One region of the Shewanella sp. KCT genome, then DNA from elsewhere that is predicted to be linked to it. Evidence: predicted binding sites of a transcription regulator. Region 1 holds the regulator's gene; each other region holds the start of a gene.
What was found. Region 1 encodes sigma-54, which starts transcription at its own class of promoters, with help from an activator protein. Its sites were predicted from a motif close to GTTGGCACGNNNNTNGNNT; they were not measured.
Positions count from the first base shown of each region.

Region 2: the regulator sigma-54 is predicted to act here: its motif matches at 1,725-1,743, upstream of flgF (flagellar basal-body rod protein FlgF).
Region 3: the regulator sigma-54 is predicted to act here: its motif matches at 3,932-3,950, upstream of AYI87_RS14125 (YccF domain-containing protein).
Region 4: the regulator sigma-54 is predicted to act here: its motif matches at 2,338-2,356, upstream of AYI87_RS04465 (TorF family putative porin).

Region 1 covers NZ_LVDJ01000008.1:159,026-166,540, forward strand. Annotated here, with positions in the region: gene mgtE (magnesium transporter) at 1-938, opposite strand, end outside; gene AYI87_RS13085 (HPr family phosphocarrier protein) at 1,039-1,314, opposite strand; gene rapZ (RNase adapter RapZ) at 1,307-2,155, opposite strand; gene ptsN (PTS IIA-like nitrogen regulatory protein PtsN) at 2,152-2,595, opposite strand; gene hpf (ribosome hibernation promoting factor) at 2,598-2,885, opposite strand; gene AYI87_RS13105 (RNA polymerase factor sigma-54) at 2,916-4,403, opposite strand; gene lptB (LPS export ABC transporter ATP-binding protein) at 4,538-5,269, opposite strand; gene lptA (lipopolysaccharide transport periplasmic protein LptA) at 5,266-5,811, opposite strand; gene lptC (LPS export ABC transporter periplasmic protein LptC) at 5,798-6,355, opposite strand; gene kdsC (3-deoxy-manno-octulosonate-8-phosphatase KdsC) at 6,352-6,903, opposite strand; gene AYI87_RS21235 (KpsF/GutQ family sugar-phosphate isomerase) at 6,905-7,515, opposite strand, start outside.
Region 2 covers NZ_LVDJ01000017.1:33,167-40,681, forward strand. Annotated here, with positions in the region: gene flgD (flagellar hook assembly protein FlgD) at 1-166, shown strand, start outside; gene flgE (flagellar hook protein FlgE) at 230-1,591, shown strand; gene flgF (flagellar basal-body rod protein FlgF) at 1,791-2,534, shown strand; gene flgG (flagellar basal-body rod protein FlgG) at 2,545-3,333, shown strand; gene flgH (flagellar basal body L-ring protein FlgH) at 3,358-4,032, shown strand; gene AYI87_RS18785 (flagellar basal body P-ring protein FlgI) at 4,044-5,135, shown strand; gene flgJ (flagellar assembly peptidoglycan hydrolase FlgJ) at 5,185-6,210, shown strand; gene flgK (flagellar hook-associated protein FlgK) at 6,275-7,515, shown strand, end outside.
Region 3 covers NZ_LVDJ01000009.1:179,087-186,601, forward strand. Annotated here, with positions in the region: gene AYI87_RS14100 (LysR family transcriptional regulator) at 1-840, shown strand, start outside; gene AYI87_RS14105 (hypothetical protein) at 930-1,274, opposite strand; gene AYI87_RS14110 (DUF6508 domain-containing protein) at 1,629-2,006, shown strand; gene AYI87_RS14115 (PGPGW domain-containing protein) at 2,142-2,369, opposite strand; gene AYI87_RS14120 (substrate-binding periplasmic protein) at 2,590-3,366, shown strand; gene AYI87_RS14125 (YccF domain-containing protein) at 3,454-3,861, opposite strand; gene AYI87_RS14130 (1-aminocyclopropane-1-carboxylate deaminase/D-cysteine desulfhydrase) at 4,091-5,017, shown strand; gene AYI87_RS14135 (hypothetical protein) at 5,167-5,340, opposite strand; gene AYI87_RS14140 (mechanosensitive ion channel family protein) at 5,832-7,445, shown strand.
Region 4 covers NZ_LVDJ01000002.1:371,360-378,874, reverse strand. Annotated here, with positions in the region: gene AYI87_RS04470 (HlyD family secretion protein) at 1-834, opposite strand, end outside; gene AYI87_RS21180 (hypothetical protein) at 1,068-1,241, opposite strand; gene AYI87_RS04465 (TorF family putative porin) at 1,570-2,262, opposite strand; gene AYI87_RS04460 (HU family DNA-binding protein) at 2,502-2,774, opposite strand; gene AYI87_RS04455 (hypothetical protein) at 3,029-3,439, opposite strand; gene AYI87_RS04450 (DUF4240 domain-containing protein) at 3,700-4,209, shown strand; gene AYI87_RS04445 (hypothetical protein) at 4,231-4,530, opposite strand; gene AYI87_RS04440 (hypothetical protein) at 4,713-5,024, opposite strand; gene AYI87_RS04435 (DUF3016 domain-containing protein) at 5,272-5,793, shown strand; gene AYI87_RS04430 (bifunctional diguanylate cyclase/phosphodiesterase) at 5,808-7,515, opposite strand, start outside.

The DNA.
Region 1 (7,515 bases):
TTCTCGAACATGTTGCTGACCGAGGCGGCCAGCAGGGCCGCAAACAGATTGATGGTCAGCCAGAGGGAGCGCCTCAGGGTACTCTTGACCACAGGGCCGAAGGTATCTGTGTCATCGTCCATCCCCGCCATCCCCATCATGGAGTGTTCGGCGTCTTCACGGATCACGTCGACAATATCATCGATGGTGATACGCCCCAGCAGACGGTTGCTCTCCTCTTCGACCACGGGGGCCGAGACCCAGTCGTGACGCTCGAACAGCTGGGCGACTTCGCCGTCATCCATGCCCACGGGGATCCCTTCGAGATCGTCGTTCATGATCTCCCGCACCGAGGCGTTGGGGTCGCAGGTCAGCAGATCGGTAATGCGCACGCCGCCAAGCAGGCTGTCGCGCTTATCCACCACATAGAGGGTATCGGTGGCATCGGGCAGCTCGCCGCGGATCCTCAGGTAACGCAAGATCACATCTATGGTGACATCGGGGCGCACGGTGACCGTGTCCGTATTCATGATACTGCCGGCGGTGTCTTCCGGGTAGGAGAGGGCTTGCTCTACCCTGGCCCTGTCTTGCGCCGTCATCGACTGCAACACCTGATTGAAGACGCTGTCGGGCAGGCTACGCAGTATGTAGGCCAGATCGTCAGTGTCCATGCCTTCGGCCGCCTTGGCGACGCGCTCGGGACTCATCTGGGTGATCAGGGTATCTTTGAGCTCTTCGCCCAGTTCGTCGAGGATCTCTCCCGTGTGCTGCTGATCGATCAGTTGCCAGAGCACCTGACGGGTGCGCGGCGGCGAAGATTCCAGGATGAAGGCGATATCAGAGGCGGCCATGTCGTGCAGCATGCTGCGCACATGGACAAACATGCCGCTGCCTAAGGCTTGAGTGAGCTGATTAAGGCGTTGATCTGTGGTTTCACTATCTAACACTTCGATCGGCATAGCTCCTCCTTTGGCAGTTGATTGAACGGCTTGGGTGGTAGGCTTGTAAGTCTATGATAAGTATAGGACGAAATTAAGCGGGCACCGCAAAGCGAGCCGATTATACGGCCTCATCGAATTTGGCGTCAATAAGGGCGCTGATGGCATCCAGGGCTGCCTGGGCATCTTTGCCTTCGCTGGTGATGGTGATGGTTTTACCCATGCCGGTTTCGAGCATCAGGAGGCCGAGTACGCTGGCGGCGGAGGCCTGTTTATCGCCCTGGATCAGGGTGACCTCGGCGTCGAACTTGGCGGCGAGCACCGCCAGCTTGGTCGCCGCTCTGGCGTGCAGGCCCAACTTGTTGCAGATGGTCAGCTCGCGAGCCAACTTAGTCATGCTTTAGCTCTCGGTGGCGCGCCTGAACCTTATGCTTGCCCTTGTTGAACAGCTTGGCGAGCTGGTCGGTCACATAGACTGATCTGTGCTGGCCGCCGGTGCAGCCGATGGCGATGGTGAGGTAGCTGCGGTTGTTGCGCTCCAGGTGTGGTAACCAGGTTTCCAGCAGGTTTTCGATCTGCCAGATGAACTTGTTGACCAGGGGCTGCTGACTCAGAAACTGCTGCACAGGCTCATCCAGGCCGGTCAGAGGCCTTAGCTCAGGTTCCCAATGGGGATTGGGCAGGAAGCGCACGTCAAACATGAAGTCGGCTTCGGTCGGCATGCCATATTTAAAGCCGAAGGACTCGAAGTTGATCACCAGCTCCTTGTCGACCGTGCCCAGCAGGATCTCACGTACCTTGTCGCTCAACTCATAGATGTTGAGGTTAGAGGTGTCGATATAGTGATCCACGAGTTTGGCGATGGGGTCGAGCAGCTTGCCCTCGAGCTGAATTGCCTCCTTGAGGGAGACCTTAGAGCGTGACAGCGGGTGTAGTCTGCGGGTCTCGCTATAGCGCTTGAGCAGTACATTGTCGCTGGAGTTCAGGAAGAAGCTTAAGATTTCGGTATCTTTGGGGAGCTTGGCCAGCTGCTTTTCCAGCTGGATCTCTTCGCTGGGCATGTTGCGTACATCGACGCTGATGGCCACGAGATCGCTGCGTCCCTTGAGCTGCTCCAGCAGGGACTCCATCATCTGCAAGGGCAGATTGTCGACACAGTAGTAGCCTAGATCTTCTAGGACCCTGAGTGCGACGGATTTTCCCGATCCTGAGCGTCCGGATACCAAAACCAATTTCATTGGGTGATCACCTGATAGAGTTCGGATTCGTCTTGGGTCTTTCTTAGCTGCTTCATGATCGCCTTATCATTGAGCTTCTCGGCCATAGCGGCCAGGGTGCTAAGATGTTGCTCGCATTGATCTGCGGGCACCAATAACGCAAAAAGGATATCGACGGGCTGATTGTCAATGGCATCGAATGCGATTGGTTCAGCACATTTCACCAGTACGGCCACGGGTTGATCTATGTTAGTCAGCCGTCCGTGAGGAATCGCGATACCATTGCCTATACCTGTGCTGCCCATTTTCTCTCGAGCCAGAAGGCTTTCAAATATTTCTTGAGAGGAGAGGGTGGGGTACTGGACAGCGGCTAAGTCGCTGATAAGCTCCAGTACCTTTTTCTTACTGCCCGGAGTGGCGCAGGTGGTGCACTCCGGCCGCAGGATGGTACTCAGTTCCATCGTTAATGTTTAGTAAGCTTCTCTTTGTGTTTAATGACCTGACGATCGAGTTTGTCAATCAGGGAGTCTATCGCGGCATACATGTCCGCATGTTCGGATGTTGCGAACACTTCTCCGCCACGGAGATGTAACTTTGCCTCAACCTTCTGTTGCAACTTTTCGACATTTAATACAACGTGCACATTATTGATCTGATCGAAATGACGTTCAAGCTTTGTGAATTTCTCTTCGATGTAGCTTCGTAGAGATTGGGTGATCTCGATATGGTGCCCAGTCAGGTTTATTTGCATAAAGATAGTCCTCCAGTTTCCAGGTTTGTTTTATAAGCTCTTGCGCTGATTCGAGGGCGGTATAAGCATTGCCTCGCGATACTTGGCAATGGTGCGTCTAGCCACCTTAATACCCTGTTCGGCCAAGAGTTGAGCCATCTTGCTGTCGCTCAATGGCTTTTTCTGGTTTTCCGCAGCAACCAGCTTCTTGATGAAGGCACGTATTGCTGTTGAAGAGCACTCTCCGCCATCGTCGGTACCGACGTGACTGGAGAAGAAATATTTAAGCTCGAAGATCCCTCTCGGGGTATGCATATATTTTTGCGTGGTCACACGTGAGATGGTGGATTCATGCATCTCCACCGCCTCGGCGATGTCGTTCAGTACCATGGGCTTCATCGCCTCTTCGCCAAATTCGAAGAAACCTTGCTGGAAGTCGACGATACAGTTGGTCACCTTGAGCAGGGTCTCGTTGCGACTCTCCAGGCTCTTGAGGAACCATTTGGCTTCCTGCAGGTGACCGCGAATAAACTGGCCGTCCGCCTGACTCTTAGTGCTGCGGGCCATGGCGGCATACTGTTGGTTGACGTTGATCTTGGGCATGCTGTCTGGGTTGAGCTCGACTACCCAGCGTCCCTTCTTCTTGGTGACGGTCACATCTGGGATCACGTACTCGTCGCGGCTGGCGGTGATGGCGAGCCCTGGACGGGGATTCAGGGTCTGGATCAGGGCGATGGCATCCCTCAGCTCATCTTCCTTGAGCTTGGTCTTGCGCATCAGCAGGCGGAAGTCGCGTCCGGCGATGAGATCCAGGTGTTCCTTGATCAGCATGCGGGCGTTAGCGATGTGCGGCGTGTCGTCACTGTATTGGGCCAGCTGGATCGTCAGACATTCGCTGAGGTCGCGGGCCGCCACGCCAATAGGGTCGAAGTGTTGTACCCGTTTGAGCACCGCCTCGACCTCGTCGAGTTCGATCTCAGGGTCGCCCATGGCCTCGAGAATATCTTCACAGGTCTGGGTGAGGTAACCGCGCTCGTCGATAGCGTCGATGATGGCGGTAGCGATGGCCAGGTCGTTATCGGAAAAAGGGGTCAGGTTCTTCTGCCATTCCAGGTGTTCATACAGACCTTCGCTGGTCTCGCCCTGAAAAGGCATGTCGTCGTCGCGCATGGCGCCCGAGCTTGAGTTTGGCGAGGCGGTGTAGACCTCATCCCAGGTGGTATCCACCGGCAGCTCGTCAGGCATAGAGTCTTGAGTCAGGGCATCTGAGGTCTCGACCCCTGAGTTATCCTGGCTCGAATCCAGCTCTATCTTGTCGTCGTACTTGCTGTCGAAGCTGTCGCTGACGCTATCGTCTTGCAGCTCGATGCTGGCGCTCTCCTGCTCTTCATCCAACTCCAGTAGCGGGTTGGATTCTAATGCCTGCTGGATCTCCTGCTGCAACTCTAATGACGACAACTGCAACAGACGTATGGCCTGCTGTAGCTGGGGCGTCATGGTGAGATGCTGACCCATTTTGAGCTGAAGTGACGCTTTCATCGTACTGCTATTCCCTTGTTTCTAATTATAAAATGAGAAAGCTCTGGCTATATGTGCCGGACAAATATATCGGATAGTTCCTAAGGCCACAATTAACGCGTGGTTTTTCCTCTGTGGCCCCATTATAAGATTAACTATAGCTTGAATTGTTCACCTAAGTACACTGCTCGTACTTGCTGGTTGTCTAAGATTTCGGCGGGTGTGCCCTCGGCGATCAGATTACCATGGCTGACGATATAGGCTTTCTCACAGACATCTAATGTTTCGCGCACGTTATGGTCGGTGATCAACACCCCCAGGCCGCGATTCTTGAGCTGCTCAATGATCTTCTTGATGTCGATTACCGAGATGGGATCGACCCCGGCGAACGGCTCGTCGAGAAGAATAAACTTAGGGTTGGCGGCCAGCGCTCTGGCGATCTCCACCCGGCGACGTTCACCGCCCGAGAGCGCCATGCCGTGGCTGTCACGGATATGGGTAATATGAAACTCTTCCAGCAGGTGTTCCAGCTCCTCTTCGCGGCCATCGTTATTAAGATCGCTGCGGGTCTGGAGCACGGCCATGATGTTGTCCCGCACCGAGAGCTTACGGAAGATACTGGCTTCCTGAGGCAGGTAGCCTATGCCTTTGCGGGCGCGTAGGTGCATGGGGTCTAGCGTCAGGTCGTCATCGTCGATAAAGATGCGGCCCTTGTCGCTCTGTACCAGGCCGACGACCATGTAAAAGGTAGTGGTCTTGCCGGCGCCGTTTGGCCCCAACAGGCCGACGATCTGCCCGGTCTTTACCGTGAGGCTCACGTCTTGGACAACGGCACGACTCTTATAGCTCTTGGCGAGGTTCTCCGCCTTCAAGATCAGGTCTGTCATTGTTTTTCCTGTTCTGGTTTCTTCTCGGGCTTCTGCTCTGGCTGGATCTGTTCCTGATAGTTCTCAGGCTGAATGATGGTGATCACTCTGTCTTTGCCTGTGCTCTCGGCGATCAGCTGTTGCTGCTCTATGTTGTAGCGGATCTGCGAACCCGTGACTTGGCTGCCTTCCTGTTCCAGGGTGGCGTCGCCGATCAGTGTCAGGGTGCGGCTGGAAAGCTCGTAGCGGATCTCCTTGGCGCTGGCCGAGGCGGGGCGGCCATCTTCCATCACCTGAGAGTAGGTGGCCGGGTTGCCGGTAGCGATCAGTATCTTGCCGCTGTTCTTCTCTTTGCTGAAGGCACGCAGCTCACTGGCCAATATCTTGATAGAGCCTTGGGTGACCTCGACCGGACCGTGGAAGATGATCTGGTTGTTCTTAATGTCGGCTTCCTGGCTGGCGGCTGAGATCTTAACCTCTTGCAGCAGGTCGTTCACCTTGGCATGGGCGCCAATACTGACCAGGGGCAGCAGGCCCGCAAGAATAAGGCTATTTAGTTTCATATGTTCCTTCTACCTGACTCGTCAGTTTGATATTTTGGGCGTTGAGATCGGCATATAAGCCTTCCCCCGTGATGAGAAAATCACGCCCTGTGATCCGAATGCTTCTGTCGGATGTCATAATCATAGTATTGAGATCCAGCTCCAGATAGGTGGTCTCTATGGTCTGAATCGGTTCCTCTGGGCTAATGGCATCAATGATAACATTATTTTCCAGGGTGACCCGTCCGCTATTTTTGTCCAGTGTGCCCTTGGTGGATCTCAGGCGCCACTGGGCATCGCCGTTGTCGGGGTAGACCAGATAGATGGGCTGGGTAAAGTAGGTCTGGTTGCGTTCGGCGTAGTGTTCCATGTGACTGGCCGATACGCGACTGTTGATACCACCCTCATCATTGTATTGCACGCTCTTGAGATCCCGGACTATGTAGTCGGGACGATCGACATTATCCAGGGCCAGCTCTTCGCTGCCCTTTTTCGACTGAACCTGCCAATAGAGGATCAGTGCTGTGCCGAAGAAGGCGATGATCGCCAGCGTGACTCTGTTCATATGCTCATTCCGTGGGCTGAGGCAAACTTATCCTGGCTGAGCAGGATGAGATCCGTCAGTTCACGCAGCGCGCCGTGGCCGCCCTTGATATGGGTAACCATGTCGGCGTGTTGGCGCACATAGGGATGACCGTCGGCCACGCACACAGACAGGCCAACCTGCTCCATCACGGGCAGATCCACCATGTCATCGCCGATATAAGCAACTTCCTCTGGCGTCACCTTATAGAGGTTAAGCAGCTCCTGATAAGGCTCGAGTTTGTTGTCAACCCCCTGGTAGATGTGGGTGATACCCAGGGCCGTCATGCGATCTTCCACTATCTGCGACTTGCGCCCCGTGATGATGGCCACCGGAATATCGCTGGTCAGCAGCGAGCGGACGCCATAGCCGTCGCGGGTATGGAAGGTCTTGAGTTCGTCGCCCGAGTTACTCATATAGACCAGACCATCGGAAAACACGCCGTCGACGTCGCAGATCAAGAGCTTGATCTGTTTGGCTTTTTGCCAGACAGCGTCGGTTATCGGGCCGTAGAAACCTTGATGTGCCATGTTAGATCACCCCCGCCTTGACCATGTCCAGCATGTTGAGTGCACCAATCGGCTTCTGCTGCTCGTCGGTGACAATCAGGCCGTTGATCTCTTTCTCGTCCATCACCTTGAGGGCCTGGGCGGCTAAGATGCCTTCGCTGACGGTGACGCAGCCATGGGTCATCACCTCTGAGATGGAGGTCTTGCGCAGGTTGATTTCGGCATCTATCACCCGGCGCAGGTCGCCGTCGGTGAAGATACCGACCAGCAGGCCCTGGTTGTTGACCACGCCTGTCATGCCCAGCCCCTTCTTGGAGATCTCATACAGGGCCTCTGTGATACAGATATCTTCGGCCACCAGAGGCAAGTCATCACCCTTGTGCATCACGTCGCTCACCTTGAGCAGCAGCTTGCGTCCCAGGCTACCGCCGGGGTGGGAGAGGGCGAAATCATCTTTGGTGAAGCCTCTGGCTTGCAGCAGGGCTACCGCCAGGGCGTCGCCCATGACGAGCGTCGCCGTGGTGCTCGAGGTGGGCGCCAGTCCGAGCGGGCAGGCCTCTTCCGGTACCTCGATACACAGATGAACGACCGAATGCTTGGCCATATTGGACTCAGGTTTGCCCGTCACCGCGA
Region 2 (7,515 bases), on a different contig from region 1:
TAAGGCATCGGGCAAGGTAGATGGTAAGAGTGAAGATTTAGCCGTATCGACCTACGCTCACGTGACGAGTGTTTCGCTGGGAACGGCAAGTACCGGCGCAATTCTCAACTTGAGAGGCATAGGCGGTATCAAACTCGGTGATGTTCTGGCCGTGTCTGAAACCTAGACAAAGCAGAGCGTTAGGGCAGTTAGGTCCAGAACAGATAACAAATTTTTAGTGAGGTGATTTATGTCATTTAACATTGCATTGAGTGGTATCGCGGCGGCGCAAAAAGATCTCAATACCACGGCGAATAACATCGCTAACGTTAACACCACAGGCTTTAAAGAGTCGCGCGCCGAGTTCGCCGACGTGTATGCCAGCTCTATCTTTGCCAACAGCAAGACCACTGTCGGTGGCGGTGTTACCACGGCTCAGGTGGCGCAGCAATTCCAGCAGGGCAGTCTGCAATTTACCAGCAACGCGCTGGATATGGCGATCAATGGCGGCGGTTTCTTCGTGACTTCATCGGAAGTGGGCTCGCAGGATCTCTCCTACACCCGCGCCGGTGCCTTTAAGGTCGATGCCGACAGTTACCTGGTGAACTCAGCAGGCAACTACCTGCAGACCTTCCCGGTGGACAAAGATGGTAATTCGACCTCTGTGAGTCTGACAACTACGCAGCCTGTGAAGATCCCTGACACTGCCGGTAGCCCACAGAAGACAGACAATATCGGCATTCAGATGAACCTCAACGCGGGTGAGGGCACGCTGGATCCGGCGAACTTTAATCCGAATGACCCCGATACCTATAACAACTCGACTTCGGTCACCATGTACGACTCACTGGGTGAGCCACATATTCTGACCACCTATTTCGTGCGTCCACCCGAGGCGGCTTACACAGGCACCAGTAACTGGGTGGCCTTCTATGCGGTAGACGGCAAGCAAGTGGACCTGGCGGGCGCCGCGGGCACCTATGGCCGTGATACCACGGGTGATGGCGTGGCCGACTCTAGTGGCAGTGCGGTTAATGCCAGCGGCTGGAAAGGCTCTGTGCTCTCGTTTAACGATACCGGTGCCTACACAGGTAGCGATCCTGCCGTTATAACCACTGAGCAGTTGGGCGTGAGCGGCGCAAATGTCTTGGGGCCTGGTACAGACGGCACCCAGACACTTACGCTGAACTTTAACAGCCCGACGCAATATGCCTCGCCATTCGAGGTGACCGAGCTGAGCCAGGACGGTACTACGGTTGGTCGTCTGACCAACGTGGAAGTGGGCGCCGATGGCTTGATTAACGCCAGCTACAGTAATGGCTCGACCGTGCCGCTGGCGCGCGTTGCCCTGGCGCGCTTCTCCAACGAGCAGGGGTTGACTCAAGTGGGTAACACCTCCTGGAAGGAGAGCCTGGACTCGGGCCCGGCACTGGCGGGTGAGGCCAACAGCGGCACCTTCGGTAGCATTCGCTCATCGGCCCTGGAACAGTCGAATGTCGACCTGACTACTGAGCTGGTGGACCTTATTTCGGCCCAGCGGAACTTCCAGGCGAACTCGCGCACCTTGGAAGTGAACAATACCCTGCAGCAGACAGTACTGCAGATCCGTTAAGCAGCCGCTTAGTGGAATTCGTGAAATGTGTTGCCCTGGCGGCAACACATTTCCGCTTCTCTTGCCGCTTCTCCTTTCCTTTCTTAGCTTCATTTCTATCTGCTTGATTTCGCCTGCTTAACCAAATCCATTGCTTGGCATGATGTTTGCTTCGTTCTGTTATTAGACAGTTTTAGTTGAAACATTGACGGAGCAGCAAGTGGATAAATTACTCTATGTCGCCATGAGTGGCGCCAAGCAGAATATGCATTCGCTGGCAGTGCGTGCCAACAACCTTGCCAATGCCAATACCGACGGCTTTAAGTCGGATCTGGAACAGGCCAGATCTATGCAGGCCTTTGGCGAAGGGTTGCCGACACGGGTGTTTTCGATGACAGAGAACCCGTCGGCCAACTTTGCCGCCGGTCCCATAAAGACCACGGGACGGGATCTCGATATCGCGGTGAAAGGTGACGGTTGGATTGCCGTGCAGGCCGTCGATGGCGGTGAGGCCTACACTCGCTCTGGCAGCCTGAGTTTCGATACTTCAGGCCTGCTGCGTAACGACAGAGGCAACCCTGTTATGGGCGATGCCGGTCCCATCGTATTACCCCTTCCTATCGAAAAGGTCGAGATTGCCCAAGATGGCACCATCTCGGTCAGACCGCTCGGTTCAACCGCTGAGGTGATCGAGGAGGTCGGCCGTATCAAATTGGTTAACCCTGGTAATCAAAACCTGATGCGTGGCGAGGATGGTCTGTTCCGTCAAATGTCTGGCGTTAACGCTCCGGCCGATCCCAATGTTGCCGTGGAGAGTGGCGCCATCGAAGGTAGCAATGTCAACGCTGTCGACGAGATGGTCTCTTTAATCGATCTGCAGCGTCAGTTTGAGATGCAGGTCAAGATGATGAAAACCGCCGAAGAGATGGATCAAGCCTCTTCGTCATTAATGCGCATTAGTTAGGAGATAGATTATGCATCCGGCGTTATGGATTAGTAAGACTGGCTTAGATGCCCAGCAAACAGATATCTCGGTGATCTCCAATAATGTGGCGAACGCGAGCACAGTTGGATACAAGAAGAGCCGGGCCGTTTTCGAAGACTTGCTCTATCAAACCGTCAACCAGGCGGGGGGGATCAGCGCCTCTAATACTAAGCTACCCAACGGCCTGAACATAGGTGCGGGTACCAAGGTGGTGGCGACCCAGAAGATGTTCACCCAAGGCAATATGCTGACCACAGACAACTCACTGGATCTGATGATCGAAGGCCCGGGTTTCTTCGAGGTGCAGCTGCCAGACGGCACAACCGCCTATACCCGAAATGGTCAATTTACCTTGGACGATACTGGGCAGATAGTGACCCCAGGTTCTGGCTATGTGCTGCAACCGGCGATCACCATCCCGGATGATGCCACCAGTATTACCGTCTCTGCCGAAGGGGAGGTGTCGGTGAAGACCCCAGGCGCGGCGGAAAACCAGGTGGTTGGTCAGCTGAGCATGTCAGACTTTATCAACCCGAGCGGCCTGGACCCTATGGGGCAGAATCTGTATCTGGAAACCGGTGCCAGTGGCACGCCTATTCAGGGCACCGCCTCTCTGGATGGCATGGGCGCCATTCGTCAGGGTGCGCTGGAAACTTCTAACGTTAACGTGACCGAGGAGCTGGTGAACCTGATCGAGAGTCAGCGCATCTACGAGATGAACTCTAAGGTGATCTCGGCCGTCGACCAGATGCTCTCTTACGTCAATCAGAATTTGTAGAGGTTTGATATGACTAAGTTTGTTATGGCTAAGTCATCTGTCCTAGTGGTTGCGCTGGCGTTGGTGGGCTGTGCCTCAACCAACCAAAAGCCGATCGCCGATGACCCTTACTATGCACCAGTTTATCCCGAGGCGCCGCCGACTAAGATCGCCGCCACGGGCTCCATGTATCAGGATAGCCAGGCCTCTAGTCTCTATTCGGACATCAAGGCGCTTAAGGTCGGCGATATCATTACCGTGATCCTGCAAGAGTCGACTAAGGCGAAGAAGAGCGCCAACAACGAGTTGAAGAAGGGTTCAGATTTGACGCTGGATCCCATCTATGCCGGTGGTGGCAACGTCACCATTAGCGGCTCGCCCATCGACCTGCGCTACAAAGACAGCATGAACACTAAGCGTGAGTCGGATGCCGATCAGAGCAACAGCCTGTCGGGTAGCATCTCGGCCAATGTGATGCAGGTGCTGAATAACGGTAACCTGGTGATCCGCGGTGAGAAGTGGATCACCATCAATAACGGCGATGAGTTTGTCAGGCTGACCGGCATAGTGCGCTCGCAAGATATCCGTCCCGACAACACCATAGACTCTCAGCGTGTGGCCAATGCCCGTATTCAGTACAGCGGTACAGGTACCTTTGCCGACGCGCAGAAAGTGGGTTGGTTAAGCCAGTTCTTTATGAGCGACTGGTGGCCCTTCTAAGGAGCGATGCCATGAAGATGAAATTAATATTGGCCTGTGCCCTGATGGTGTTTTCAAGCGTCAGCTCGGCTCAGCGCATCAAAGATATCGCCAACGTACAAGGGGTACGTAGCAACCAGCTGATCGGCTATGGTCTGGTGGTCGGCTTGCCGGGCACCGGCGAGAAGACACGTTATACCGAGCAGACTTTTAAGACAATGCTCAAAAACTTCGGCATCAATCTGCCCGATAACTTCCGCCCTAAGATCAAGAACGTCGCCGTGGTGGCGGTGAGTGCCGACATGCCCGCCTTTATCAAGCCGGGTCAGACGCTTGATGTCACCGTCTCTAGCCTGGGTGAGGCCAAGAGCCTGCGCGGTGGCACTTTGCTGCAGACCTTCCTCAAGGGGGTCGACGGTAACGTGTATGCCATTGCCCAGGGCAGCATGGTGGTTAGTGGCTTTAGCGCCGAAGGACTCGATGGCTCTAAGGTGATTCAAAATACGCCTACCGTGGGTCGTATCCCTAACGGCGCCATCGTCGAGCGCACCGTGGCGACGCCATTTTCTACCGGCGATCATCTAACCTTTAACCTGCGCCGCGCCGATTTTTCGACGGCGAAACGTCTCGCCGATGCCATCAACGATCTTCTTGGCCCTGGCATGGCCCGTCCACTGGATGCGGCCTCGGTGCAGGTGAGTGCGCCGCGAGATGTGTCCCAGCGCGTCTCTTTCCTGGCGACCTTGGAAAATATCGAGGTGGAGCCAGCGTCCGAGTCGGCCAAGGTGATCGTCAATTCTCGTACCGGCACCATAGTGGTGGGCAAAGATGTGCGTCTGCTGCCGGCGGCGGTGACCCATGGCGGCCTGACGGTAACTATCGCCGAGGCGACCCAGGTGTCTCAGCCTAATCCCTTGGCGGGGGGCGATACCGTGGTCACCAGCGACAGCACCATAGATGTGTCTGAAGCGGATAATCGCATGTTCCTGTTTAACCCCGGCACTACCCTCGATGAGCTGGTGCGGGCGGTGAATCTGGTCGGTGCCGCGCCATCTGACGTGTTAGCCATCTTAGAAGCGTTAAAGGTGGCAGGTGCTTTGCATGGTGAGCTTATCATCATCTAAATTTTGTCGCAGACGACTAATCATCGTCGCAGACGCATCGGGATAGAACATGGATAAGCTGTCAAACGCATCGCATTTCTTGGACATAGGGGGTCTGGACTCCCTACGTGCCAAGGCGCAAAAAGATGACAAGGCGGCACTCAAAGAGGTGGCGCAGCAGTTTGAGGGCATCTTCGTGCAGATGTTGATGAAAAGCATGCGCGATGCCAATGCGGTGTTTGAGTCAGACAGCCCCATGAACAGTCAGTACACCAAATTTTATGAGCAGATGCATGACCAGCAGATGTCGGTCAACCTGTCGGATAAGGGGATGCTGGGCCTTGCAGATCTCATGGTGCAGCAGCTCTCGCCGCAGACCAGCCAGATGAGGCCGGCTTCTGTGCTGCGGGGCGGCATAGTGAGTCCGGTTGCCAACAGCGGGCAACAAGTTGATAGACAATCTCTGGCTCAAGCAGAAGTTCAAAGCAAGGTATCGAGCGGTGATAAGCCCTTGCCGCGGATATTTGATGAGCTAGTGAGCGGCAAGGTCTTGCCGTCTCAGGCGCCAATAGCTTTGGCTAATAAGGGTTTCGAGAGCCGTGAGGCATTCGTCAAGGCGGTCTATCCCCATGCAGAGCAGGCGGCTAAGGCCTTGGGCACCAGCCCAGAGGTATTGATTGCCCAGTCGGCACTCGAGACAGGTTGGGGACAGAAGATGGTGCGCCGAGCCGATGGTCAGCCTAGCAATAACCTGTTTAACATCAAGGCCGATCGCCGCTGGGATGGTGAGCGCGCCGGCGTGAGCACTCTGGAGTTTGAACATGGGGTTGCGGTGAAGCAACGAGCCGATTTCAGGGTGTATCAGGATATCAAACAAAGTTTTGACGATTTCGTCTCTTTCATCTCCGAAGGCGAGCGTTATCAGGATGCGATGGACAAGGCCGCTAATCCCGCCGATTTCATCCGTGGCTTGCAAGATGCCGGTTATGCCACAGACCCAGATTACGCCGACAAGGTGATCAAGGTGATGCAGACGGTAACTCAGACAGTAACCCAGACGGTAAACAAACAGCTTGGCGCCGCCATTGGCAAGTGACAAGTGGAGAGTGATAAGCGATGAGTGCTCAGTTAGCAACAGGTGCAATAAGAGGTAAAGCATAATGTCGATGGATCTGCTGAATATCGCCCGTACCGGCGTGCTTGCCTCTCAGTCACAGCTGGCGGTGACCAGTAACAACATTACCAATGCCAATACTCAGGGCTACCACCGTCAGGTGGCGGAGCAGTCTAGCCTGGAGTCCCAGCGTCTGGGCAACAGCTTCTATGGCGCCGGTACCTATATTACCGACGTCAAACGTATCTATAACGAATATGCCGCCCGTGAGCTGCGTATCGGCCAGACGGCGCTGAGCCAGGCGCAGACCACCCAGACTAAGATGAGCGAGCTGGATCAGCTGTTTTCTCAGATTGGTAAGGCGGTTCCGCAGAGCCTTAACGATCTCTTTGCCGGGCTCAACAGCCTGGCTGATCTGCCCGATGATATGGGCATTCGCGGCAGTCTGCTGGGTAATGCTGACCAGATCGCCAAGGCGCTCAATCAGATGCAGTCGCAGCTCGATGGTCAGATAAAGCAAACTAACGACCAGATCTCGGCCATGACAGATAGGATCAATGAGATCAGTACCGAACTTGGCCATATCAATCAGGAACTGATGAAGTCTCAGGGCGCCGACATGCAGCTGCTCGATAAGCAGGATGCCCTGATCCAGGAGCTCAGCGAATACGCTCAGGTTAATGTGATCCCACTCGAATCGGGTGCCAAGAGCATCATGCTCGGCGGCGCCGTGATGTTGGTATCCGGCGAAGTCTCTATGCAGATGGGTGCGACCACGGGGGACCCATATCCTGGTGAGTTGCGTATCACCACCACGGCCGGCAATCAGACCTTAGTGGTCGACCCCAGCAAGATGGGCGGCAGCCTGGGTGCTCTGTTTCAATTTCGCGACGAGACACTGATCCCGGCGCAGCTAGAGATGGGCCAGTTGGCTCTGGGTATTGCCGACAGTTTTAATCAGGCGCAGTCCCAAGGCTTCGATCTTAATGGTGAAGTCGGCAGCGATCTCTTCCTGGATATTAACGATCCAGCCATGTCTGTGGGCCGCGCCGGCGCCTATGGCAATAACACGGGTAACGCGGCACTTAGAGTCAACATAGATGATGTCAATGCCCTGTCCGGTGGCAGCTACGAGCTGACCTTTACCGCACCTGCTACTTATGAGCTAAGGGATCAAGAAACCGGCACTGTGACGCCATTGACCCTTAATGGCAGTCAGCTGACCGGTGGCGACGGCTTTAGTATCAATATCGATTCTGGTGCCATGGCCTCGGGAGATAGATTTGA
Region 3 (7,515 bases), on a different contig from region 1:
GCTGCCGAGCGATTGCACAAGGCGCAGTCGGCGGTGAGCTATCAGGTAAAGAAGCTGGAACAGCACCTGGGTGTAAAGCTTTTTTGTCGGGATCAGTATCGCGCCGAATTAACCCCAGAGGGTAAGGTGATCCTCGCCGAAGGCAAACGCTTGCTGCAATACCTTGGCAACATTGAACATTTAGCCAGCCGTTTCAGCGAAGGCTGGGAGCCTAAACTCGAACTTGTGGTGGACGGTTCCCTGCCCATGGAGCCCATCATGCGGGCGCTGAAGCGGGTGTCTGAGCATAAGATCCCTACCAAGATCCAGCTCAACATGGAGTTTCTCGGCGGGGTACAACACAGGTTCGAGCGGGATAATGCCGATCTCATGTTGGTGAAAGACTATCGTACCGGGCCCAACTATCGGCCGCAGCCACTACCCGACATCAACAGCATACTGGTGGTGAGTCGCTCACACCCCTTAGCTAAGGCGAAGGAACTCAGCCTGTTTGAGTTGCTGCAGCATGTGGAGCTGACCATCGAAGATTCTTCCCCCGGCAAGATCCACAGCGATGAGCTGCAATTTGGCGGTGACAAGGTGTTTTACCTGTCAGGCTTTATCATGAAGAAGAATGCCCTGCTGATGGGACTGGGCTTTGGCTGGATGCCTGACTTTTTGATTCAAGAAGAGCTGGCCAGCGGTGAGTTACAGGAACTGGATTTTCTCGGTGGCAGTCGTTACAGCTTTACCCCTCAGTTGGTATCGACCATGGAGCGCCCCTTAGGGCGCGCCGGCCGGCTCTTTACCAGCTTGATCCTGGAGGAGTTTAACCTCTACCAAGCACAGGCCAGTCGTTAAAGCCGATATTTTTATATTTAAAAAGCGAGCCGTTGAGCTCGCTTTTTTAAAATGACCAGTATTAGGTGAAAGCTAGTTCTTAATAATAGCTAGTCGTTAATAATGTCTAGGATACGACGTGTCTTGTCGTGCAGTTTAATAAAGGTGCCATCGATATCTATGGTGATGTTGCCGTCACGGTCGATAGGCACATGGATCTTGCCGCGATCATAATAGTCATCAGACAGGTAATCGCCCTTGTGAAGTTTCTTCTGCCAGCCCGGTGGTAGCGGCTCGCCGCGGGCTACCTTCTTCTGCAGTCCTGGTGGCAGGCTCTTTTCGTTATGGGCCTTGGCACCGTGTTCATGCTTATCGTTTTTGGCCAGGGTTAGCGGCGAAAAACCGATAGACAGTCCCAGTAGGATAAGGCTAACGCCTGTAGTGTATTTCTTCATCTGAATTCTCCAGCGCAATCATTGCGTTCTCAGCTAGCATATGGTCTCGCTCTGTTAATGTCTAGCCAGTCAGGACCTTAGCCATGTTCAGCTTGTATTCAGCATCTTCTCATTAACCTGGAGTTAAGTCATTGATAAAGCGCCGGGCGCACCAGGCTATTAGCCTCCTAGATAAGCTGTGGTACGGAGTATGCAAATTCTCTAGGCAAGAGGCTTAGCGAATGTCTTCTTATAAGACTCAGCAAGCGTTCTATTCGATGTGAAGTCAGGTAAACGCCGAAAAAGTAAGGCGAAAGGCGTTAGGGCAATGGGGGCCGCTAAGGGCAACCTGCCCTTGGGACTAAGGAGTGCGATATGAAAAGTGTAATATCTTTGCAGATAGCAAATCTCTATTCTCAATATGCCACGCAGTTTGCCCGTGGCGATCAGGCCAGCAGTCAGCTGACGATGCAGGGCTTTGTCGAGCAGCTTGCTCAGCAGGGATTGTTACTCGATACCCTCAACTGGCAGGAGTGGTACCAAAATGCCCATCTGGTCGATAAGCCAGATTATATCCGCGAGGCGAGCTTCTATCAGTGCCGCTTGCTGTTAACCGCCATGAGCCGCTTGGAGCGCTTCAGCCGCGGCGTATTGGAAAATATGCGCAGGCAAGGGGTGTTGCTGGCGATTCTGGAGCGGCTCAACGTGCTTACCCACAAGAGCAGCGGGCCTGAGCTCTTAGTGCTAGCCTAACTCTTTGTGCTGGCTTAACTCTTTGTGCTGGCTTAACTTTTTGTTGGCTTGCCACTCTTTATTGGCATAAGACGCCTTAGCGCCCAAGCCAACATTGGTGGGAAATAAGCCCTATTGGAGCATATAAGCCGCGTATTAGCGGCTGTAACGCCAATCGCGCACCTTGGCGTCTAGCCAGGCGGCGCTGCGGGTCATCTGTTTCTGGCTCTTCTTTAGCCAGCCTCTGGCCCAGTGGTACTCCAGGCTTAATACTGCAAGTCCTATGGGCAGCAGTAACCAGGCCGGGCCTGGCAAGATAACCAGTGCCAACCCGAGTAGGCAAAGTGCGCCGCCGATGACGGTGATCAAGGTTTTTCTCAGCATAAATACCTCATTTGACCTTCTCTCCTATACTTGTATTGCATCATCTTGTTTATCCATGCCAGTGAAAATGTGTAACAAAAGGACATTCATGACGCGATGGAGTGTGGCAAAACAGTGACTTGGGGGTAGGGTGTTGATTAGACCAGGCGGCTTTAACTTAAGCATAAATAACGCTAATAGGCAGGCCTTGCTCTCTACGCCGCTATTGCCAGCACCGCTAATGCCAGTAAAGCTATGGCCAGGGGCGCTACGACGCTTCCATTTTCTGCTTGTTTCCATCTTCATCGTTACCTTGTTGTGTGTTGCTTCGGCCCCGAAGGCCGAGACCCTCAAGCTGTCCTCATTAAATTGGCCACCCTATTCGGGGCCAACTCTCAAGGAGGGCGGCGCCTGTGTGGTGGTGGCCAGAGCCGCACTTGCCGCCATGGGTCATGAGCTTCAGGTGGACTATTTCCCCTGGAGTCGCACAGTGCGAGTGGTGACCCGGGACGATTCTGGCTATCAGGGCTATTTCCCCGAATATCATCACCCAACCGATAAATTCATCTTCTCCGACTCCATGGGACAGAGTCCTCTGGGGATCTTGGAGCAGAGCCAGCACCCCATTACCTGGTCGAGGGTGCAGGATCTCAATGCCTACACCTTGGGCGTGGTCAGAGACTATGTAAATACCCAGGCGCTCGATGAGATGATTGCCATTGGTGCTCAGCCGGTAGAGCTTGTGAGCTCAGATGAACACAATATCCGCAAGGTGGCTACCGGCCGGGTGCAGGGCGCCGTCATGGATCTCTATGTCTATCAGTTTCTCATCGAGCAGCCACACTTGACCGAACTCAAGAGCAGGCTGCAATTTAACAAGCAGTTGCTGGAGTCGAAACAGCTCTATATCGCCTTTAGAAACACCCCTGAGGGGCGCAGGTGGAGAGAGATCTATAACGCCGGCCTGGCCCGTATCCAAGTCGAGCAGATCCTCAAAGATTACCTGCAAAGCCTCTAGTTCGCCGTCCCGTAGTAATCCTGATTCGCTTCTGCTGTCGACGTTCGCGAACTCCCCTCCAGCCCCTAAATCAAGCCTTTAAGGCTCTTAAGCCTTGGCCGTGATCGTTTGACCTATAGGGGTCAGACTCAGCAGCGCCAGTTTCAGATGCTGAATACCAAAAGGGATCCCTATGATGGTGATGAAACAGGCCAGCGCGTGGGTGATATGGCCGATGGCGAGCCAGATCCCAAATAGCAGGAACCAGACTATGTTACCTACCATGCCGAGCGGGCCAGTACCGATATCATCGACCCCTTGCAGCGCGCGGCGATTGACGTTTTGCTGACCAAAGGGCCAGAAGGCCATCTCACCGATAACGAAACAGGCGCGGCCGAAGGGGATACCTATGATGCTGATGAAGCAGAGCAGGCCCGCGAGCCACCAGGCCAGCCCCATCACGAAGCCGCCTAAAATAAACCATGCAATATTAAAGAGTAAGCGCAGTAGTGCCATGAAGAGCTCCTTGTTGTAGTGCTTTTATCGTTGTTAAGACATAGGCCTTAAATTGGATCTACCAAGGGATAAGCGAAAACCATGCCATATTATATCTGTATGTTTTTATTGATTATTGTGTTGGTATGATTCTGGGGTGTTGACATAATATGCCAAAAGTCGGTCAAATTACGCATTTGCCGTTAAAGGGTGTACACTCTGGCGCGTCATTTCATTCAGGCTCGATAATATGAAGCTTAGCCACACGCCCGTAGAGAGCGTCTACCTTGGGGAGCACCAGGTCTATGTGAAGCGCGACGATCTGCTGCATCCTGAGTTTTCCGGTAATAAGGCGCGCAAGTTCGCCTATTTTCTCGAGAACGACTTTCCCTCTGTGAGGCAACTGATTGGCTATGGCTCGCCTCAGGCCAACTCCCTCTATTCGCTTTCGGCCCTGGCTAAGCTCAAGGGGTGGCAGCTGGATTTCTACGTGGACCATCTCCCCGGTTATCTGACGGAGCACCCCTGCGGCAACTACCTCGCCGCGTTAGACAACGGCGCCAACATCATAGATCTCTCAAGAAAGACGGATCGAGATGGATTGGATAGCGAAGCTTATATAAGGCAAAGGGTGTTGACGGGCAGCGATGAGCAGCTGTTTGTGCCAGAAGGGGGGCGCTGCGCCTTTGCCGAGCCAGGCGTGGCCCAGCTTGCCGAGGAGATTGTTAGTTGGAAAAGTGCAGAGCATATTAGTGAGCTAGTGGTGTTTCTGCCATCGGGCACAGGCACCACCGCACTCTATCTGCAAAAACAGTTCTTAACCCTAGATCCCAGCATTAACGTCATGACCTGCGCCGTGGTGGGGGGCGATGATTATCTTAGGACGCAATTTTTAGAGCTTGAGCAGGATGCAGCGCTGCATCCCCAGATTGTCCCGTCAGCCAAGCGTTATCACTTTGGCAAGCTGTATCCTGAGTTTTATCAGATGTGGCATGAACTCAAGTCGACGGGAATAGCGTTTGAGCTACTCTACGATCCTCTTGGCTGGCTCTGCCTCAAGCATCTCTGGCAACAGGGGTTAGATGTGCCCGTGCTCTATCTACACCAAGGGGGCCTGCTGGGTAATCAATCTATGCTGCCAAGGTATAGGCGAAAATTCGGTGAGCTAGAGAGATAAATGTCATTTGGCCAGGTCGGTACCTGTGAAAGGGGTACAACCTGAGCCAAATGTTACCTGCTGAGTCGTTGACGAATGGGGTCAATCCTACTTGTTGCCTGGGCAACCTTCGATACGTGTGAGAGGAGGTGTATCGAATAGCGTGGGGGTTATTTGTTGCTTGAGAGCAACCATTTCATAAATTGCAGGGCGTCGGTGCGCTTAGCAAATGTTTGTTTGTTTTTTCCAAGACTATCGGTAAAAGCGATAGATGATTTGTTGACTGAAATTGAGTCCACCGGGAAGTTTACCGTGATCTCATGACCGTTAACTTTGTACGACATAGGCCATACTCCTTATTACTGTGACTGCCTTGTGGCAGTAAAAATTTAACAAATAATAGATCCTTAGCTGTTGCGAAAGATGAATTAAATCCTTCCTGAGACTACCCAGCCTAATTTAAATAATCAAGTGATCTGCCTCGAGAAAGCCGTTACTTGGGCCCTAAATGGGGGCTTTTCACCGGATTGGACACAGTAAATCATTAATAAATGACAATAGTGTGACGAGATAACTGCGAGTTGTTGAAGCGATGACTATGTAATGACTTAGAGTCTAGCGATGCAAAACTTGTAGGCAGAAAAACTAACAGCAGGGTACTGCAGAAGGTAGGCATTATAAGCTTGGATGCGAACTTGTCAATATTTAATCAATTCTGTCGCTTTTAGCTCGCCCATGGCGATGAAAAGGCCCATTCCTGCTTAGCTTTCTACTGTGCAATTTAGGAATAAATGCTAATATTTCTAGGCGCTTGTTAACAATTAAGGGGACTGGGATGCGCTTTGTTGTTTGGCAGTTTATGTTGGTGATGAGCTTGTTTGTCGGCAGCGCCTGGAGCGCGGCGCCAAATAGTCTGGTAGGAGCCTTAAGTGATGCTACCGCCGATAGCAGCCAGAGCCAATTTGTGCGCTCGGTTGAGCACTATGATTACAAGGATATCCTGCAGCGTGATACCCCTAGGGGCACGGTAGAAGGCTTTATGGCGGCGGCTTATGAGCAGGATTATGAGAAGGCGGCAGAATATCTGGATCTGCGCTACCTGCCCGAGGGGATGTCGGCAAAGAAAGGAGCCGAATATGCCAAGCAGCTGCAGCTGATCATAGAGCGTAATCTCTGGCTCGACCTGGGACAGCTTAACGATACTCCACTTGGGCAGGATAACGATCAGCTTCCCGCCTATCGGGATCTCTTTGGTCGGGTAGCGCTGCAAAGCGATCAGATAGCCCTCTATCTACAGCGGGTGCCCAGTGAAGGCGGCACTATTTGGAAAGTCTCTAATGCCACCGTGGCCAAGGTGCCTCAGCTCTATCAAAATCTGGGCTATGGGCCTGTGGCAGAATGGTTTGTTAATCATATCCCCGACGGACGCTGGTTTAATGTCAACCTGTGGGAATGGAGCCTGCTGCTGGCGTATCTGATCACCGCATTTCTGGTGATGGTGCCCATTACCTGGATCATCAAGCGCGTGATCTTGCTAACCCAATATGAGCTTAAAGAGGAGCTGGCCTATATCGTCGCCGGGCCACTGCGTTTGCTGGCGGCCGTGCTATTGGTCAGAGCCTGGGTGTCTCACAGCAGCATCTCACCGGCGGCAATTGAGATGATAGATACCGGCTTTCTGTTGGTGTCGGCCATCATCTGGTTTGGCTGGAGCGCCATGGGGATCTTCCAGCAGGGCCTGAAGAAACGCTGGAAAGAGCAGGGTAAAGATCAGGCCGCCTCCCTGCTCAGGCCGCTGACTAATTTCCTGCGGGTGATCTTCGTGATCATGGCGGTGCTGTTATGGCTAGAACACCTGGGCTTTAACGCCAGCGCCATCATCGCCGGTATGGGCATAGGGGGCATCGCCATCGCGCTCGCCTCCAAGCAGTCGATTGAGAACTTTATCGGCACAATTACCCTCTATTCGGCGGCGCCGATTAAGGTAGGCAACCTATGTAAATTTGGTAGTATCAGCGGCACGGTCGAGGAGATTGGCCTGCGCTGCACTCAGATCCGCACCCTGGACAGGACGCTTATTCATGTGCCCAACGCCAAGTTAGTGGAGATGGAGATCGAAAACATCTCCCAGCGCGAGAAGATCCGTTTCAAGGCGGATATTCGCCTCGATTATGCAGTGACCACCTCGGAGCAGCTCAAGGCGATTGTCGCCGAGATTAAAGCCATGCTCGAAGAGCATGAGCTGGTGCTCAAAGAGCCCCTCAGGGTCACCTTTAAGGGCTTCGGTCTCCATGGTCTACAGGTTAATGTGCTGGCCTATATCGGCACTAAGAGTTTTCCCACCTTCCAGTTGGCATCGGAAGAGTTACATTTAAAAATCATGGATATAGTGGTGAAGAATGGCTCTCGCATCGTGCCGGTGGCACCCGTTGCCCTGAATAATGGCTAAATGTTAAAGCTGTGATCTCTGGGTCTTGATGTTGGCTCGAAATCCGGGGATCATGGCTATAATTAATGGC
Region 4 (7,515 bases), on a different contig from region 1:
AGTGAAGGCCGGCTCCTTACTTAGCCAGCGCAGTGTGCCGCTGAAGGGCTGCTCCTGACCGTCGACATGGACTTTTAGCTGCATTCCTATGGTGAGCTTGGACATAGCTGGGGCGGGAATATAGACCCGGGCATAGGCGGCCTGGTCGGCCTGAATCGCCACCACCACGGCGTTGGCGGGCACCCGCTCCCCCAGGTTAAAGGGCAGGCTGTCGAGGCGGCCGCTGCGGGTTGCCGTGATGCTGAGGTCATCCAGCAGTTGCCGCGCCAGATCCAGCTCGGCCGCGGCGGCATCCAGGGCGGCCTGGGCCTGCTGAATATCTTCCTGGCGCACGCCGACAATCAGCTTGCTCAAGGCCTCATTGGCGGCGTTGTGTTCGGCTATGGTCTGATCCCGGCTGGCAACGGCCTGATCCAGATCCTGCTGACTCACCAGGTTCTGCCGCTTGAGCTTGTCGATGCGCCTGTAGGTCTTTTCCGCCTGCACCATGGCGGCGGTGGCGCGCTCCAGATTAGCCTGGGCGCTGGCGATATCCTCGGGGCGCTCGCCATTGGTTAATCTAAGCAGATAGGCCTGGGCCTTCTGCCACTGGGCCCGGGCGCTTGCGACGCGGGCGGTTTGTTTGCGGGTGTCGAACTGTAGCAGCAACTCGCCTTCGGTGACCTGGCTGCCCTCGCGTTTGGGCAGTGCCGTGATGATCTCTGAGGTGGTGGCGCGCAGCAGTACCCGGTCGCGTTCCAGTGTGCCCAGGGCCTGGGGAGGTTCGGCGCCCTGACAGCCGCTAAGTAGCAGGAGCAGCGGGGCGAGAAGGCGTAAGGATTTACTCAGCGTCATGGTGACCTCTTGCAGACGAACCGCTTGGAAGAATTATGACTATCAATAAGTTATGTGCTGAATTTAATCTTACACCAATTTAACCTGGGTAGAAGGGGAATCTTTGAGCCCTGAATTTGAGTGCTAACTGGCTAGTGAATCTAAAGCTTAACGTGCTCAATGTCGAGAGCAAACGTCTGCATGGAGCCTGGCCCCATGCAGTGTTGGCGCGAAGGAGGCTAAGGAGTCTGGGGTTAGTAGAAATCTCCCCCCATGGCGCGTTTAAGTGCCGCCTCTTCGAGTAACTTTTCCAGGCGACGTTTGACTTCGCGTCTGTGTTGCAGCTCACAGGCCGCCTTAGGGTTTTTGGGTGCTGTGATCGCTTCGATTTCAGCATCGTTCGGAATAACATCGAGTAACTGAGCCATAGTGAAATCCTCGTCAAATAAAGTGCTTGTGCACTCATTTGGTGCCGCTTAGCACTGAACCGCTTTAACATAAAGTTAACTGAGTCAAAGCGTTAGCTAGTTTAGCGTCCTAAGGTGTGAGCACATTAGCGAGCGCTAATGAGAAAAATAGCAGGGGATTTTCGATTTTTGTTTGATCGAGTTAACACAATTGTATTTGTCGTGGATTTAGACAAAATGTGAGCGAATAGACGGGCGGTCATTTTGTAACCATCTGTTTTTAATTGAAATATTTTAAGAGTAATAGTGAGTTGCCAGCTAATTTAGTGGCAACTCATTTAAATTTAGATCACAAATCGAAACTATAGCTGTAGCCAACGACCACTTTAGGATCGTCACCCTCGAGATCGGTATCGCTGACCAGGAAGGAGATGGTACCGAAGTCGGTTTCCTTATCCAGAGACAAAGAGTAGTCGGCATAGTTGTCGGTATCGAACCAGGCGTTGACGACATCACCACTGGAGTAGCCATAATGGGCCGAGATAGACAGTGTCTCCGACAGTGGGAAGCTGACACCTGCGTTGATATAGCTGAGATCTTTCTCATCGAAAGGATCCGCCGCCACGTCGCTGCCGGCATTGACCACCTTTGAATAGCCGATGCTGAACCACTTCCAGCTCAGGGCCAGGGTGACTTCACCGAAGTCTATGCTCGAATCGCTGTCGGGGTAGGCGTAGTAGAGGTAGCTGATGTCATAACCAAAGTCTTCCCCTATGCTACCGGCATAGCCGCCGTAGAAGTCGATCTCATAGCTGGTGTCGTCGCCGAAATCCACATTGGACGCCCAGGTTCCGAGGTAGAGGCCGCTGTCGTGTTCGAAGTCTATGCCGCCTTGAACCGCGGGCGCATCTCCCGTCTGTGTGGCACCGCGCCACAAGTAGTTGGAGGTTGCGCCTATGTTGCCCGTGACGCTAGCGCTGGCCGGTAGGGCAACCATCAAGGTGCCCGCGAGTAGGCTTAGGGTTCGCAATGCTTGTTTCATACTCATTCCTTCTTATTGGTCTATGGGAGCGGCCCTGCCTGTTGTTATGAGTATTGTCAGGCCGCGTACAAGCTATAGCGAAGAGCGTGCCAAATATTTATCTGTTATTTTTCAACAGTTTATTTTATTTGCATCAGAAGTAGGCAACGAATTGGTTAAAAATGAGGCAGAGGATGCACTAGGAGGGTGCATAAAAAAACCTCCATGGAGGAGGTTTTTTCGACGGATTAAATACCGATTTAGTTTACGCTGTCTTTTAGCGTCTTACCGGCTTTAAACTTAGGTACTACAGCCGCTGGGATCTGAATTTCTTTGCCCGTCTGTGGGTTGCGGCCTGTACGTGCTGCACGGCTAGTGGTCTCGAAAGAACCAAAACCTACAATAGAGATTTTTTCGCCGTTCTTCATCGCTTCCGCTACCGTTTCTTCGAAAGACTTTAAGGCGCGAGCAGCTTCAGCTTTAGTGAGTTCAGCGCTTTCCGCTATTTTTGCAACAAGTTCAGTTTTATTCATTTGGATAGTCTCTTCTTTCCGTAGATTTAGTAATACCAATTACATTAGATACTTGCAATTGCTGGACTTAACATGCCACAAGCATCCCTATAATGAAAGCGGTTTTATGCGCTCAAAGGGTGCTTTCAGTCAAATTCAGTAAAAATTTAACCCTGTGACAGAGGAAAGCGGCCTGGATTTGACTGAATTGGCACGAAGGCCTGCCAGATAAGGGCTGGGGAGGAGATGGGATGTAAACCTCCCCGATAGAGGGATTAAGCCTTGGTCTCGTCGCTGGTTTGAGCCGCCTGCGGCAGATACTGTTTCAGTCCCTTGGAGAAGGCCATATACCACTGGAAACTCAGCAGAGCGGTGACGACTAGGGCGATGGCCCAGATAGGCAGCTCCTGACCGCGCACTACCACCTTAACGTCCTCAGGGGTGATCTGATAGGCGATCACCGCAGTGGCGCCCAGCGCCGTGAAGCCCAGGGTCTGTATGCCGATATAGATCTTCAGCACCAGGCTTGCCCAGCTGGTGCGGGCGATGAGGCCGATGAGCACAGGGATCACGCCCAGGGTAAAGAGATCTAGGGTCTGGCTGTCCAGGGCGCGCCAACCGGCGAGGATGGCGATAACAATATAGAGGGCGATCAGTAGCAGTATGCTGGGACTTGGTCGGTTCATCTTGGCTCTTGGGTGAATGATTTGCCCCGCAGTGTAGAAAAATGGCGCAACATAGTCCAACGCTTTACTTAAATGTCTAATGCTTTACCTAAAAGTCTATTGCTTTGGCTAAATTGCAAAGGCCCTGCTGCCAGCCGGGCTGGCTTAGGGTAAGATGTGGCCTCTTGGCCTGTCGCTTGATAAAAATGAGTCAGGATACGCAGGACAGGAGTATATGAAGGCAATCGTTAACCATAAACCGCGTTGGGTATGAGAAGAGCATGAACGAGAATGAATTTTGGCAGTTAGTCACCCGCAGCAAGCCTGAGCAAGATCAGGAGAGCCTGGCGGCGGAGCTTAAGGCGAAGCTGAACGAACTCGACAACCAAGACTTGGCGGCCTTCGATAAGTTCTTCTCGCAGCAGATGCGTCGATCTTACCTCTGGTCGCTGTGGGGCGCCGCCTACATAGTGACCGGGTGTGACAGCGAATATGGCTTTGCCGAATTTCGCGCCTTCCTGATCTCCCTGGGGCAGGAGTGGTTCGAGCGGATACTGCTTAACCCCGATGCCTTGGCCGAGCTGCCGGCCTGGCCTGAGAAGGATGGCTATGCCTATCCCTTCGTGGAGGATTACGATCTGATCGCCGGGCAGATCTATGAAGATCGCACTGGCGAGGAGCTGCCCTTTGTGCCTTCTGGGCAGGCGACGCCTCAGGGGAAGAAGTTTTCGCCCAAGAAAAAACAGCTGAAGGCGACTTACCCTCAGCTGTTTCAGCTATTTCCTTTCTAGCGAGCCCTTACTAAGCCTGCTCTAGTAGCAGACCTGGCTATCGCTATCGAAGGTTAGTTCATGCTCGGCGCAGGCGCCTTCCATAAACTCCTCTTCGGCCTGCTCAAGCTGGCTGTCGAGATCGGCCTGGAAGCCGTCGAGCGTCTGGTTATCGCTCGCTTCTTGCTGCTGGTCCAGAATCTGGAAGTGTTGTTCTACCGCGGCGCGTTCGCTGTCGCTAAGCTCGCTGGCGTTGGCGCCCGAGATAAAGGCGAAACCAAGGATTAGCGAGGCCAATAGGGCGAATCTACCTGAGAATCTTGTGTGGGTTAGCTTGCTCATTGTCATAGCTCCTGTCGGTGTCTTAAATTCAATCTGTTGTCGGCATCTGGGGCTGTGTTTGCTGCCGCCCGAGTGCTGCTGCCGTTTCATTGATACCTATGTTAATGGCAATAGCTTGAACAGAAGCTGAATAAAAAACGAACAAATCAAATTGGCTCGCTGAGCGATGAAAGGCGGCTGACTCACTCCTGATTCTGCATGGTCTCGCACTGAAAGCCCTGACGGCTGTTATCGAAGCGACACCTGAGGCCACACTCCCATAAGACATCGCCAAGCTCCTTGGCCTGCTCGGTGGCGAAGGCCTTACAGCTTTGGTAATCCTCGAAGTCATCGGTTTTCTTGTAGCGCCCCGAGTTGTAGCCATGGGCATAGACGAAGGCCGACCAGGTTTCTGGGGGGGGCTGGGTCTCCTCCTCTAAGGTGATCCAATAGAGGGCGCCGGCCAGCAGCGAAAAGAGGATGACGACGAACAGCAGAGAAGATCGATTTTGCATGATTTACCTTAGTAGCCTTGCTTGCCCTGTGAGTCTACCCCAGGCTCGAAGCAAATTGATACAAAGGCTGCCAAAAACTGTGGGCTGGGGAGAAAAGGGTTAATTGCGCTTGTCCAATAAGTAAATGATGGCGAAAAGATTCGCCAGGATTTTGCATTAAGCCTATATTCAGGTTAGCTTTTGTACACTCAATGCAGTCGCTAGACTCAGTAGGTGTCCCAAGCTTGGGCGATTAAGGAGGCATAATATGAAGTTTCAATCTCTACTCTTGGTGGGCGCACTGGTGTCACTCAACCTTGCCGCCGAAGAAGCCAAAGAGAATCCAGTCACAGAGGCCGGGGTGGTCAAGATCACCTGGCAGGATGTCGACAGCTACCGTGATGTGAAGGCGGTGGGTGACATTCAGTCTCGCTATGAGCAGCGTGTGTTCGACACCCTGACCAAGAACCTCAACAAGGCCGCCGAGAAGACGCTTAAGCCGAATCAGAAGCTGGAGCTGGTGGTGACAGACGTGGATCTGGCCGGTGATGTGCGCCCCACCTTTGGCGCGACCCCTAACGACATTCGTCTGATCGAAGATATCTACCCGCCACGCATGACCTTTAGTTACCAGGTGCTCGACGGTGATAATGTGGTGATCGCCGGTGACGAGAAGCTCAGAGATATGAGCTTCATGCACACCACTGGCGTAATGAACGACAAGCCCCTGAGACACGAGTCTAAGATGCTGGGCGATTGGCTGAAGAAGACGGTGCAGCCCAAACTCTAAGGCTGTTGGGCCTCTCAGGCGAACTTGAGCGGCCGATACATGGCAATTGCCGCGTCGTTGGGCGCGGGCGTAAACAGGCTAAAGCCATTCAATGCGGCTTTGGCCTGTTTTTTTGCCGCTGCGCTATAGGCCGACAGCCCCTGCTCGTCGCAAAAGCGAGTCACCTCGGGGGGCAACAGGCCGACACACAAACTGATCAAGGGGTGAGCCACCCTCTGTCCCTGTCTGTCTTCGGCCATCACGCACTGGGCCAGCCAGTCGTCTGGGCTGTAGAAGGCTTCTCTGTCTTGGTTAAAGTCGAGCAGTAGGCGGCGACACTCGTCGACGATCGCCTGGCTTGTGCCTATCACCACAAAATCATCGCCGCCCACATGGCCGACAAAATGCTCGCACCCCAGTTGCTGCTGCAGGCGTAGCGCCAAAGATTGGATCACCTCATCGCCGCGGCAGAAGCCATAGATATCGTTGTAGGGCTTGAAGTGGCACAGGTCGAAGTAGGCCAGGTAGAAGGCGCGGCCCTGTTGGCGCAGGCGTTGCAGCTCCTCCTGAATGGGGATGTTACCAGGAAGACCGCTCAGGGGGTTGGCGTGACGAGCCATCTTGATGCGCTGCTCGGTGATCTGTTGCAGCAGATCTTTGGTGTGGCCTATTCCTAACAGTTGTTGGTCACGCATCACCATGAAATGTTGCGCAACCGTGCCATGTTCTGCGGTCAGGCACTGACTCACCTCGGAGATCGGCATGCAGGCTGGCACCTTCAGTACCTTGTCATTCATCACCTCTATCACTGGGCTGTTCTCGTGCAGTGCGCGGCCATAGGGGGTGCTGAACAGCTCCATCAACTGCGCTCTGTCGACGACGCCAAGTGGCTTCTGCTCGGCATCGACGATGGCGACTACCTGCAGGTGCGGCGAGCGCACGAAGCGGGCGCTCAGGGCCTTGAGCTTGGTCTCGGGCGTGACGCATATGGTGCGGGTCGACAGACTTTCGGCCGATTCGGCGTAACGGGTTTGTCGCTGCTTGGTTTCCTGGGGCGCCAGTTCCGTTAGGGTCTGTGTCGGCTGCGTTTGGGGGCGGCCCAGCAGGTAGCCCTGACAATAGACGATGCCGAGCTGAGTCAGTAACGCCAGTTCCGCCGGGGTCTCTATCCCTTCGGCAATCACCTTACAGCTGAGGCTCTGGCAGAGATCTATGATGGAGCGGACAAACTCCTGCTTCACCGGCGATTGATCTATCTGGTGGATGAAGTGGCGGTCTATCTTGACATAGTCTGGCGCCAGTTCGGACCAGAGTCGCAACCCCGAATAGCCGGTGCCGAGATCGTCGATGGCGGTCAGAAACCCCTGGCTGCGGTAGTGGTTGAGACATTCCTTCAGGAGATCGATATCGTCGGCGGGATATTGCTCCGACAGCTCTATTACTATCTGATCCGGCGACAGCCCCAGCTCCTGAACCAGGCTGAGGGTGAGCCCCTTGGCGTGGCTGGGTTCCAGCAGGGCCTTGGGGGAGATGTTGATAAACAGCTTGCCCGGCAACTCGCGGGCATCGAACTGTCTGATGGAATGACGACGGCAGATCTCTTCAAGCTCGGACAGGCGTCCCTCGTGGGCCGCGGTCTGAAACAGGGGCACGGGAGAGAAGAGGGCGCTATGCTCGGGTCCCCGGCTCAGGGCCTCGAAGCCATGTAGCCGCTGGCTGTTGATGTTGAAGATGGGCTGAAAC